DNA from 3 places in the Mesorhizobium sp. LNHC209A00 genome. Region 1 is predicted to be linked to each of the others. Evidence: riboswitches for the same ligand, from Rfam matches in the RefSeq annotation. Region 1 holds a riboswitch; each other region holds the start of a gene.
The links. Region 1 has a riboswitch for thiamine pyrophosphate ahead of thiB (thiamine ABC transporter substrate binding subunit). Riboswitches for the same ligand answer to the same signal wherever they lie in the genome.
Positions count from the first base shown of each region.

Region 2: another riboswitch for thiamine pyrophosphate. It lies ahead of X739_RS162540 (YkoF family thiamine/hydroxymethylpyrimidine-binding protein); the one in region 1 lies ahead of thiB (thiamine ABC transporter substrate binding subunit).
Region 3: another riboswitch for thiamine pyrophosphate. It lies ahead of thiC (phosphomethylpyrimidine synthase ThiC); the one in region 1 lies ahead of thiB (thiamine ABC transporter substrate binding subunit).

Region 1 is NZ_AYWT01000026.1:36,716-39,917, reverse strand. It holds gene X739_RS138245 (ABC-F family ATP-binding cassette domain-containing protein) at 1-275, opposite strand, end outside; gene X739_RS138250 (thiamine diphosphokinase) at 277-936, opposite strand; TPP riboswitch at 1,023-1,137, shown strand; gene thiB (thiamine ABC transporter substrate binding subunit) at 1,181-2,179, shown strand; gene thiP (thiamine/thiamine pyrophosphate ABC transporter permease) at 2,258-3,202, shown strand, end outside.
Region 2 is NZ_AYWT01000001.1:708,281-711,482, forward strand. It holds gene X739_RS162550 (ABC transporter ATP-binding protein) at 1-515, opposite strand, end outside; gene X739_RS162545 (ABC transporter permease) at 512-1,330, opposite strand; gene X739_RS162540 (YkoF family thiamine/hydroxymethylpyrimidine-binding protein) at 1,337-1,945, opposite strand; TPP riboswitch at 1,936-2,049, opposite strand; gene X739_RS162535 (hypothetical protein) at 2,323-2,631, shown strand; gene X739_RS162530 (formyltransferase family protein) at 2,691-3,202, opposite strand, start outside.
Region 3 is NZ_AYWT01000033.1:35,241-38,442, reverse strand. It holds gene X739_RS1000000167425 (DUF309 domain-containing protein) at 1-232, opposite strand, end outside; gene pmtA (phospholipid N-methyltransferase PmtA) at 407-1,003, shown strand; TPP riboswitch at 1,182-1,298, shown strand; gene thiC (phosphomethylpyrimidine synthase ThiC) at 1,401-3,202, shown strand, end outside.

The DNA of each region.
Region 1 (3,202 bases):
CCGGCCTCGACATAGGCGCGCACGGTGGCAAAGCCGTCCATGTCGGGCATTTGCGGCAGATAACGCACCGTCGCCGAAGGCTGGCGGAACACCTCGCCGTCCTGTGGCTCGATCAGGCCGGCGGCGATCTTGAGCAGCGTCGACTTGCCGGATCCGTTACGGCCGACCAGCGCAATCTTGTCGCCGGCCGAAGCGGTCAAGGCGGCGCCGTCGAGCAGTGGCGCGCCGCCAAAGGTCAGTCTTATCCCGTCGAGATTGAGAAGAGGCGGGGCCATGTCAGCTTTCGGGCAATGGATAGGGATGGGCGAGCAGCAGCGCGCGGCCATGGCCGAGCGCGATGTCGAGGCGGCCCCCGGTCTTGCCGAACTTGACCTCGTTGGAAATGGTCAGTGACGAACCGAATGCCACCTCAACCTTGTCGAGCGGCCATTTGGCGCCCGTGACGGTCAGGCCGGAGAGTTCGGAGAAGCCGAGAATCGAGAGCAGCGTGCCGTCGGCATAATCGAAGCCGGCCCTACCGGGCAGCAAGGGAACACCTTCCTGGGCGCCGCTGGTCAGACACACATCCATTCCGGCCTCGGCCAGCCGCAGGCCAAGCGCCAGATGCAGGAAGGCGTGGTCGGCGCGCTTGCCGCCGAATGCGCCCGCCAGCACAAGGCGGGTCGCCCCGCGCTCCAGTGCGGCCGCGATCGCCAGTTCTCCGTCGGTCTTGTCCTTTTCCGCCGGGAAGGTTTGCCGCGGCACGGCGGCGAGGTCGGCGGGCAGATCAGCCGGAACCGAGTCGAAATCACCCACCCACAGTTCCGGCACGAGGCCCAGCATCCGCGCATGGCCAATGCCGGCGTCGGCGGCGATGACGCGCGAGCCTTCGACCTGGCGGTCGAGCCGAGGCGTGCGGATGAGATCGCCGCCAAGCAGGATGGTGAATATGCTCATATCCCGTCGCCTTACCAGCCCGGCACCGGAAACGGAAGGCGGCAAAGTCCCACTTGCGCGGGTCATCGGCCCGGCCTATGTGTCGAAACGCTCTAACGGGGTGCCGGACGCGAATTTCGCGGGCCGGCTGAGAGGCAGTCTCGCCAACCCGCTGAACCTGATCCGGTTTGTACCGGCGGAGGGATTAGACGTTTCGGACACTCCGACGCCTCAATTCCTTTCAACGCAAACGAAGGAGGCGCCGATGCGCACGCTTTTATATTCTCTGATCGCCGCCACGGCAGTGACCCTGTCCGGGCCGGCCTTGGCCAAGGACAAGCTCACCGTCTACACCTATGAGAGCTTCACCGCCGACTGGGGTCCCGGTCCCGTGGTGAAGAAGGAATTCGAGGCAGAATGCGGCTGCGATCTCGAGTTCGTCTCGGTCGCCGATGGCGTGGCGCTGCTCAACCGCGTCAAGCTGGAAGGCGCTTCGACCAAGGCCGACATCGTGCTCGGTCTCGACACCAATCTCACCGCCGATGCCAAGGCCTCGGGCCTGTTCGCGCCACATGGCGCAGTGACGGACGTCAACGTGCCGGGTGGCTGGAGCGACGGTACTTTTGTTCCCTTCGACTATGGCTACTTCGCCGTCGTCTACGATACCCAGAAGCTGAAGTCCCCGCCGAAAAGCCTGAAGGATTTGGTGGAGGGTAGCGCCGACGACAAGATCGTCATCCAGGACCCGCGCACATCGACGCCCGGTCTCGGACTGCTGTTGTGGGTGAAGGCGGTCTATGGCGACAAGGCGCCCGAGGCCTGGGCCAAGCTCAAGACCAAGGTGCTGACCGTGACGCCGGGCTGGAGCGAGGCCTATGGCCTGTTCACCAAGGGCGAGGCGCCGATGGTGCTGTCCTACACCACCTCGCCAGCCTACCACATGGTCGCCGAGAACACCGAGCGCTATCAGGCGGCGTCGTTCGAGGAAGGCGAATATCTGCAGATCGAGGTCGCGGGCATCACCATGACCGGCGCCAAGAATCCGCTGGCGGAAAAGTTCATGGCCTTCATGACCGGACCGAAATTCCAGGAAGCCATTCCCGAGACCAACTGGATGTTCCCGGCCGGCAAGACCGACAAGCCGCTCAACCCCGCCTTCGACAAACTGGTCAAGCCGACCAAAACCTTGCTGTTCAGCCCGGAGGAGGTGGCGGCCAACCGCAAGGCTTGGGTCGATGAATGGCTGGCGGTGATGAGCAAGTAGCTTTTGTGGGCTAATCTCGTGACATGACCGCTCTACGGCGACGCTCCCTAAGCTTCACCCAATCGTTGATGGTGCGGCGTGCAAACCCGCTCTGATACCCGCATCACAGCCGGCATCATAGGGCTCGCCGCCATCGCCATTTTGATCGGCGGCGCGTTTGCGGGGCTGCTTGTGGAAGGTGCTCGCGATTTTTCCGGCGCTTGGGCCGCGTTCGATCCCTACCTGTTCCGGGTCGTGCGGTTCACGCTCTTGCAAGCGGCCCTGTCGACGCTGCTCTCGGTCGGGCCGGCCCTGTTCGTGGCGCGGGCGCTGTCGCGGCATCCACGGTTTTTCGGCCGTGCCTTCATCTTGCAGCTCTTCGCTGTGCCGCTGGCGCTGCCGGCGATAGTCGCGGCGCTCGGCATCCTGGCGCTTTATGGCCGCGCCGGCTATTTCGCGGGCCTGTTCAACTGGGTTGGCGGCCAGGGTTGGCCGGGCATCTATGGCCTGTCCGGCATTCTCGTCGCGCATGTCTTCTTCAATCTGCCGCTGGCCACACGTCTGCTCCTCGAGGCGCTGCAGACCATTCCCTCCGACCAATGGCGGCTGGCGAGCCAGCTCGGCATGGGGGCGCGGCCGGCATTCCGGCTGATCGAGTGGCCGACGCTGCGTGCTGCGCTGCCCGGTGTCGCCGGACTTGTCTTCATGCTGTGCATCACATCCTTCACCATCGTGCTGACGCTCGGCGGCGGGCCGGGCGCGACGACGCTCGAAGTCGGCATCTATCAGGCATTGCGCTTCGATTTCGATCCCGCGAGGGCTGTTGCGCTGACACTGCTGCAGATCGCCTTGACCTTCATCGTGGTGCTGACGTTGACCCGGCTCGGAGCCGACGTCGTCGGCGACGCCAACCTGCCGGTCGCGCCGCGCCGCTACCTCTCCGTCAACAGGACTGAAGCTTGGCTGAACGCGACGCTCATCGTGTTGGCCTTGCTCTTCGTCGCCGGGCCGATGGTGGCGACCGTGGCGGCCGGACTTGGCGCC
Region 2 (3,202 bases), on a different contig from region 1:
AGCCAGCGCTGCATGGCCGCGCGGGTCAGGGCGTCGAGCGCGCCGAACGGCTCGTCGAGCAGCAACATATCGCGTTCCTGCACCACGGTGCGTAAAAGCGCCGTGCGCTGGCGCATGCCGCCCGAGAGCTGCGCTGGAAAGTGCCACTCGAAGCCGGCAAGCCCGAACTCCGCAAACAGCGGAGCCACACGCGTCCGTGCCGCCTTGCGGCTGACGCCTTGCACCTCGAGCCCGAGCGTGGTGTTGTCGAGAATGCGCCGCCACGGCATCAGCGCGTCGCGCTGCGGCATGAAGGCAAAATGCCTGCCATGATCGTCGAGCGGCCCGCCGTTGAAGAACATCTCACCCTCGCCATGCTCGGCGCCGGTCAGAAGCTGAAACAGCGTCGACTTGCCCGCTCCCGAAGGTCCAAGGATCGAGACGAATTCGCCGGCATCGACACGAAGCGAAATGTCGGCGAGCACATCGAGCCCGCCAAACACCTTGCGAACATGCCGCAGTTCGAGCCGGCTCATGCTTCTGGACCTTTTCCAGCGCCTTGCCTGCCAGCGGCTCCTTCCCAGGGCATGGCAAGACGCTGCAGCAGCATCGTCAGCCCGAACAGGATAAGGGTGAGCGCTGCGCTGACGCAGACGGCGGCTAGCACCAGGTCGGGACGGAAATTGTTCTTGGCGTTGAGCATGTAGATGCCCAGCCCTTTGGCCGCGCCCGCATATTCGGCGAAGATGGCGCCGACGACGGCATAGGTAATGGATATCCTGAGGCCAGCGAAGAAATAAGGCAGCGCCGAAGGCAATCGTGCCAGCAAGAAGACACGCCAACGCCCTGCTCCCATGGCACGCAGCATCTGACCGATCTCCACCTCGGTAGCCTCGTAGCCTTGTACCAGCGCGACCAGCATCGGGAAGAACGTGACCAGCGCCACCAGCACGATCTTGGGCGTCAGCCCGAAGCCGAACCACAGCACCACCAATGGCGCGATGGCGACCAGCGGCAAGGTCTGGCTGACTATGAAGATGGGAAACAGCGCGCGCCGCAAAGGCTGGAAGAAGTCGACCAGCATCGACAGCGCGAAGGCGGCGCTGAGCGAACAGGCAAAACCGATCAGCGTGGCGCGGACCGTGGGAACGGCGTTGTCGACCAAGGCTTCACGATTGAGCATCGCCTGTTCGAAGACGCGCGAGGGCGCCGGCAGAACCGTCGGCTTGATGCCGGATATGTTTGCGTACAGTTCCCAGGCCACTAGCACCAAACTGATCGATATCACGGCCGGCGCTGTTTTGGCGAAGAAGCCCGCGACGTTACGCGGGTTGAATGACGATGAGACCACGAGCGTTCAGACGGCAGTGGGACTGTTGGCCGAGACCGTGACATCGAGGGTTACATGGCCGGCGCCGGGCCCGAAGCGGCAGAAGGCTTCATCGAGGGCCGAGAAGATCGCGCCGGCATCGCCGCGCAGCTTGGTGCAGAAATTCTTGGAGCGATCGTAGACGCCGGACTGCTTCAGGAAATCTATGCAGCCATAGATTTCGTCCATGTGGTCGTCAGTACCCATCACATAGAGCGAGAACTGCGCCGCCGCCGGCTGGCCAGTGGCCGGCGCGCCGCGCACCGCGGTGATGGCGGCTTGCTTGCGCGGGCCGAGTGGCCCGGCAGGTCCGCCGAACGTGTCGGAGCGGCAGATCGGATCGTCCGGCTCGCCTGGGCAGCCACGCGAAATGGTGGCCGACAGCACGCAATGCCTGCCGCTGCCAGACGCGGCCACGAAAAGGTCGCGCAGCGCAGGGAATAACACCTCGGGGGCCCCGACCAGCAAGGTCGAGATGTCGTCGGTCTCGATCCTGAGCTTGTCGCGGAACGGATCGAGCGCGCCGAGCGCGCCCAGAATGACGCCGACGAAATCGTCGGCCATTGGATATAGGGAAACCTGTGCGCCTGAAAACATCGCCCGCCTCGCTCCGCTGGTATTACCCAGATCAGCTTCTAGGGTCTGTGGGCTTGCCGCCCCCGTCTCAGCCCCGACCGTACGGAGCACCCCTGTGGATGGGCGCGTTAGAGCATCATTCGGCCGGTTGGGGAAGCTGTTTCTTGGCAAGCCGCGCCAAAGCATTGCTCGAGCGCCAGGGCAATTGGACATCGCCGGCGCGGAAATTTGTCTGGAACCTTCGCCATTTCGAGGGGTTGTCCCACCAGTCGCTGGACGCGATTCCAGGATCAATTTTCCGTTCGGGATTGTGTCAGAACAAGAGATAGAGCGGTTCATGATTTCCGCGAAACCGTGCACCGCTCCCGGCGACGAGTTCACAGAAATGGAGACAAATCATGTTCATGAAAATCCTCGCGGCTTCGGCCTTCACCATTGCCCTTGCAACATCCGCCATGGCGCAAAGCAATAGCGCAGCCGGCGCGGATGGGTCCGGCGGCAGCGGCGAGTCCGTCACTGTGGACCCAAGCACCCCGGCTTCGCCCAGTACGATCGATCCGGGCTCGACCAACAGCACGACCACCACGCCGGGCGACATGAATTCCAATGCGGACAAGAATTGCCCCACCAACCCGCAGGGTGCACAGACGGACGCCAACGGCAACGCCACCGCGCCGACCGTGAACGACAACAACTGCGGAAAGTAGTTTGCCATCGCGATAATGGGAACCGCGGAAGCAGTTTCTGCGGTTCCCATTATTGGGATTCAGTGTCCGCGACTACCCGCCGCCGGCTCTGGTGCCGCTTCACTACCCACCCCGCCAAAGACCCTTAATTCAGCGTACGGTTTGCCGGCCCGCGGGCGTGCGAACGAGGCATATATTTTCATCAGCCGTTTGAGCAGGCGCCCGTAGGTGAGGTGCCGGACCCGGCCATTGGCAAGATCGAACTCCACCGTCCCCCATCGCCTTACCGGACCCTTTCCGGTTGGCGGACCCAGTCGCCTGACCTGGAAGGCCAGCCTGATCTGGCGGTCGGCGACATCCAGATAGATACCGGGTTTAGCGCCCAATACGTGCCACATCCGGGCAACGTGCCCGATCGACATGTCAGACGAAATCGCCATGTGGGCCCGCCCAAGTCGAGCCCAGACGAAATCACCGGCTGGCTGCCGCATCCCCGACACCGAATTCTTGCAATAGGCTGGCGCCACCTCACACACCAACCGGCGCATCGCGCTCGCCACGCTGTCCTCCAAATCCCGCCGCGATGCCCAGT
Region 3 (3,202 bases), on a different contig from region 1:
GAGCGCTTTGTTTCGCAGCCTGCCAGAGAGGCTCCCAGGCTTCATGGGCTTCCCAGTAGTAACCGTGGTTGAAAAGGTCGATTCCCCAGAGAAACACATCTGAGCCGAGCGCTTCGCCAACGGCGACGGTCACCGGATCTGATCGGTAACTGTGGCCCAAAGGATCACGCACCGGATGCGGATATTTGCCGGGCAGATACGCATAGCTCGGGAAACTTTTTTCGGGCAGCAAGCGAGGGCGAGACATAGGCCCAGCAAACATGAAAGTGCGTTAAGGGGCAATTCATGCTGACCGCGTCGTGACACGCAAGCAGTCTTAACGGGCTTGTAAAGGGTGTCGAGATTGGCCAAAACGCGCTTTGCCAAATTCATGACGTTGGGTAAGCGGCTGACGCAAGGAGAAGATATGATTTTGCGACTGAAGGAGCGGCTCGGCAAAAGGTTTGAGGAAGAAGTTGAATTCTTCAAAGGCTGGCAGAAGGACAAGAAGGGCGTGGGAGCCCTTATTCCCACTTCGGTTTATGCGGCACGCCGGATGGCAAGCGTGGTGAACCCACGGTCAGGATTGCCAATTCTGGAGCTTGGCGCGGGAACCGGTGTCATCACAAAGGCGATCCTGGCTAGGGGAATCAAGCCGCACCAGCTGGTTTCAGTCGAATATTCCAGGATTTTCTACGACGGCCTGGTGCAACGCTTCCCGAATGTGGACTTCAGATTGGGCGACGCATTTGCGCTGGACGAAGCTCTGGGTGAGCGCAAAGGTGAACAGTTCGATTGCGTTATAAGTGCAGTCCCGCTGTTGAGCTTTCCAATGCAACAGCGTGTCGCGCTGGTTGAGGATCTGCTCGCCCGTATTCCTGCCGGCCGGCCCGTGATTCAGATCACATACGGACCTCTGTCGCCGGTGATCAAGATGCCAGACCGTTACGTGGTTTCCCACTATGACTTCGTCGTCCGCAACATACCGCCGGCACAGCTCTGGACTTATCGTCGAGCAGTCTAGCCAAATCTGGACGGTTTCCTTCTCTGAGGGTTCCGCTGAGTGGTGGCCTTGCACCCAAATAGGATGTGGAACAGAGCAGGGGCAGATGCCTGATTGCCAAGAAGACGACGCGGTCCTTGATTTGACAGTGGGCGGGCCAAATGCGCTTGACAAAGCCGCGCCGGCCCGTTCAACCTGAGGCATTCACCAGGGGAGTCCCGGCAAGGGGCTGAGATACTGCTGGCTTTCGCGGCGCAGTGACCCGTTGAACCTGATCCAGTTCATACTGGCGTAGGGACGGTGCAAGCGCTTTGCGGGAGTTTACGCCCGAGGTCCTGTTTCGGCAGGTCTACAGAAGCGTCTTTTCATCCTTCCGGCACAGAACTGGGTCTCCAATGCATGAGCAAAGGAGCTCAAGATGAATGCCCTCACCCCCGCAGTGTCGACGGGACCGCTGCCCGCCTCCCGGAAAATCCACAAGCTCGGTACCATCCACTCGCAGATCAGGGTGCCGATGCGCGAAATCTCCGTCCATCCGACGGCGGGCGAACCGCCCGTCATCGTCTACGATCCGTCCGGCCCCTATACCGACCCGACAGTCGAAACCAGCATCGAAAAGGGCCTCGCGCGGATTCGCCATAAATGGGTTATCGCGCGGGGCGATGTCGAAGCCTATGACGGCCGCCATGTCCGGCCGGAAGACAACGGATTCGCGGTGGGCGAACGCCTGACACCGGAGTTTCCCGTTCGCAACCGGCCGCTCAGAGCCAAGGCCGGCAAGGCGGTGACACAGCTTGCCTATGCGCGCGCCGGCGTCATCACACCCGAAATGGAGTTCGTCGCCATCCGCGAGAACCTTGGTCGCGAGATCCTGCGCGGAAAGCTTGAGCGCGACGGCGAGGCTTTCGGCGCGACGCTGCCCGATTTCGTCACACCCGAATTCGTGCGCGACGAGGTGGCGCGCGGACGCGCGATCATTCCCGCCAACATCAATCATCCCGAGAGCGAGCCGATGATCATCGGTCGCAATTTTCTGGTCAAGATCAACGCCAACATCGGCAACTCCGCCGTCACATCGTCGATGGCCGAAGAGGTCGAAAAGATGGTGTGGGCGATCCGCTGGGGCGCCGATACGGTGATGGACCTGTCGACCGGCCGCAACATCCACAACATCCGCGAATGGATCGTTCGCAACTCGCCGGTGCCGATCGGCACGGTGCCGCTCTACCAGGCGCTCGAGAAGGTTGGCGGCATTGCCGAGGATCTGACCTGGGAGGTGTACCGCGACACGCTGATCGAACAGGCCGAGCAAGGCGTCGACTATTTCACCATCCACGCCGGCGTGCGGCTGCATTACATCCCGCTGACCGTCAACCGGGTGACGGGTATCGTCTCGCGCGGCGGCTCGATCATGGCCAAATGGTGCCTGCACCATCACCGGGAAAGCTTCCTCTACGAGCACTTCGCGGAGATCTGCGACATCTGCCGCGCTTATGACGTCTCCTTCTCGCTCGGCGACGGCCTTCGTCCCGGCTCGATCGCCGATGCCAACGACGCGGCGCAGTTCGCCGAGCTGGAAACGCTTGGCGAGCTGACGCAGATCGCCTGGGCGAAGGATTGCCAGGTGATGATCGAGGGGCCTGGCCACGTGCCGATGCACAAAATCAAGGCGAACATGGACAAGCAACTCGCCGTCTGCGGCGAGGCGCCTTTCTATACGCTCGGACCGCTGACGACCGACATCGCGCCGGGCTACGACCACATCACCTCAGGCATCGGCGCCGCGATGATCGGCTGGTTCGGCACCGCCATGCTCTGCTACGTCACGCCCAAGGAGCATCTCGGCCTTCCCGATCGCAACGACGTCAAGATCGGCGTGATCACCTACAAGATAGCCGCCCACGCCGCCGACCTGGCGAAGGGCCATCCGGCAGCGAAAGTCAGGGATGATGCGCTTTCCCGCGCGCGCTTCGAGTTCCGCTGGGAGGACCAGTTCAACCTGTCGCTCGATCCCGAAACGGCGCGGTCCTTCCATGACCAGACCTTGCCCAAGGAGGCGCACAAGGTGGCGCATTTCTGCTCGATGTGCGGGCCGAAATTCTGCTCGATGCGTATCTCCCACGACATCCGCGCCGAGGCACAGAAAGAGGGCATGGCGGCGATGGCGGCGAAATACCGCGAGGGCGGCGATCTCTACCTGCCGGCGGACGAGACCGGCGC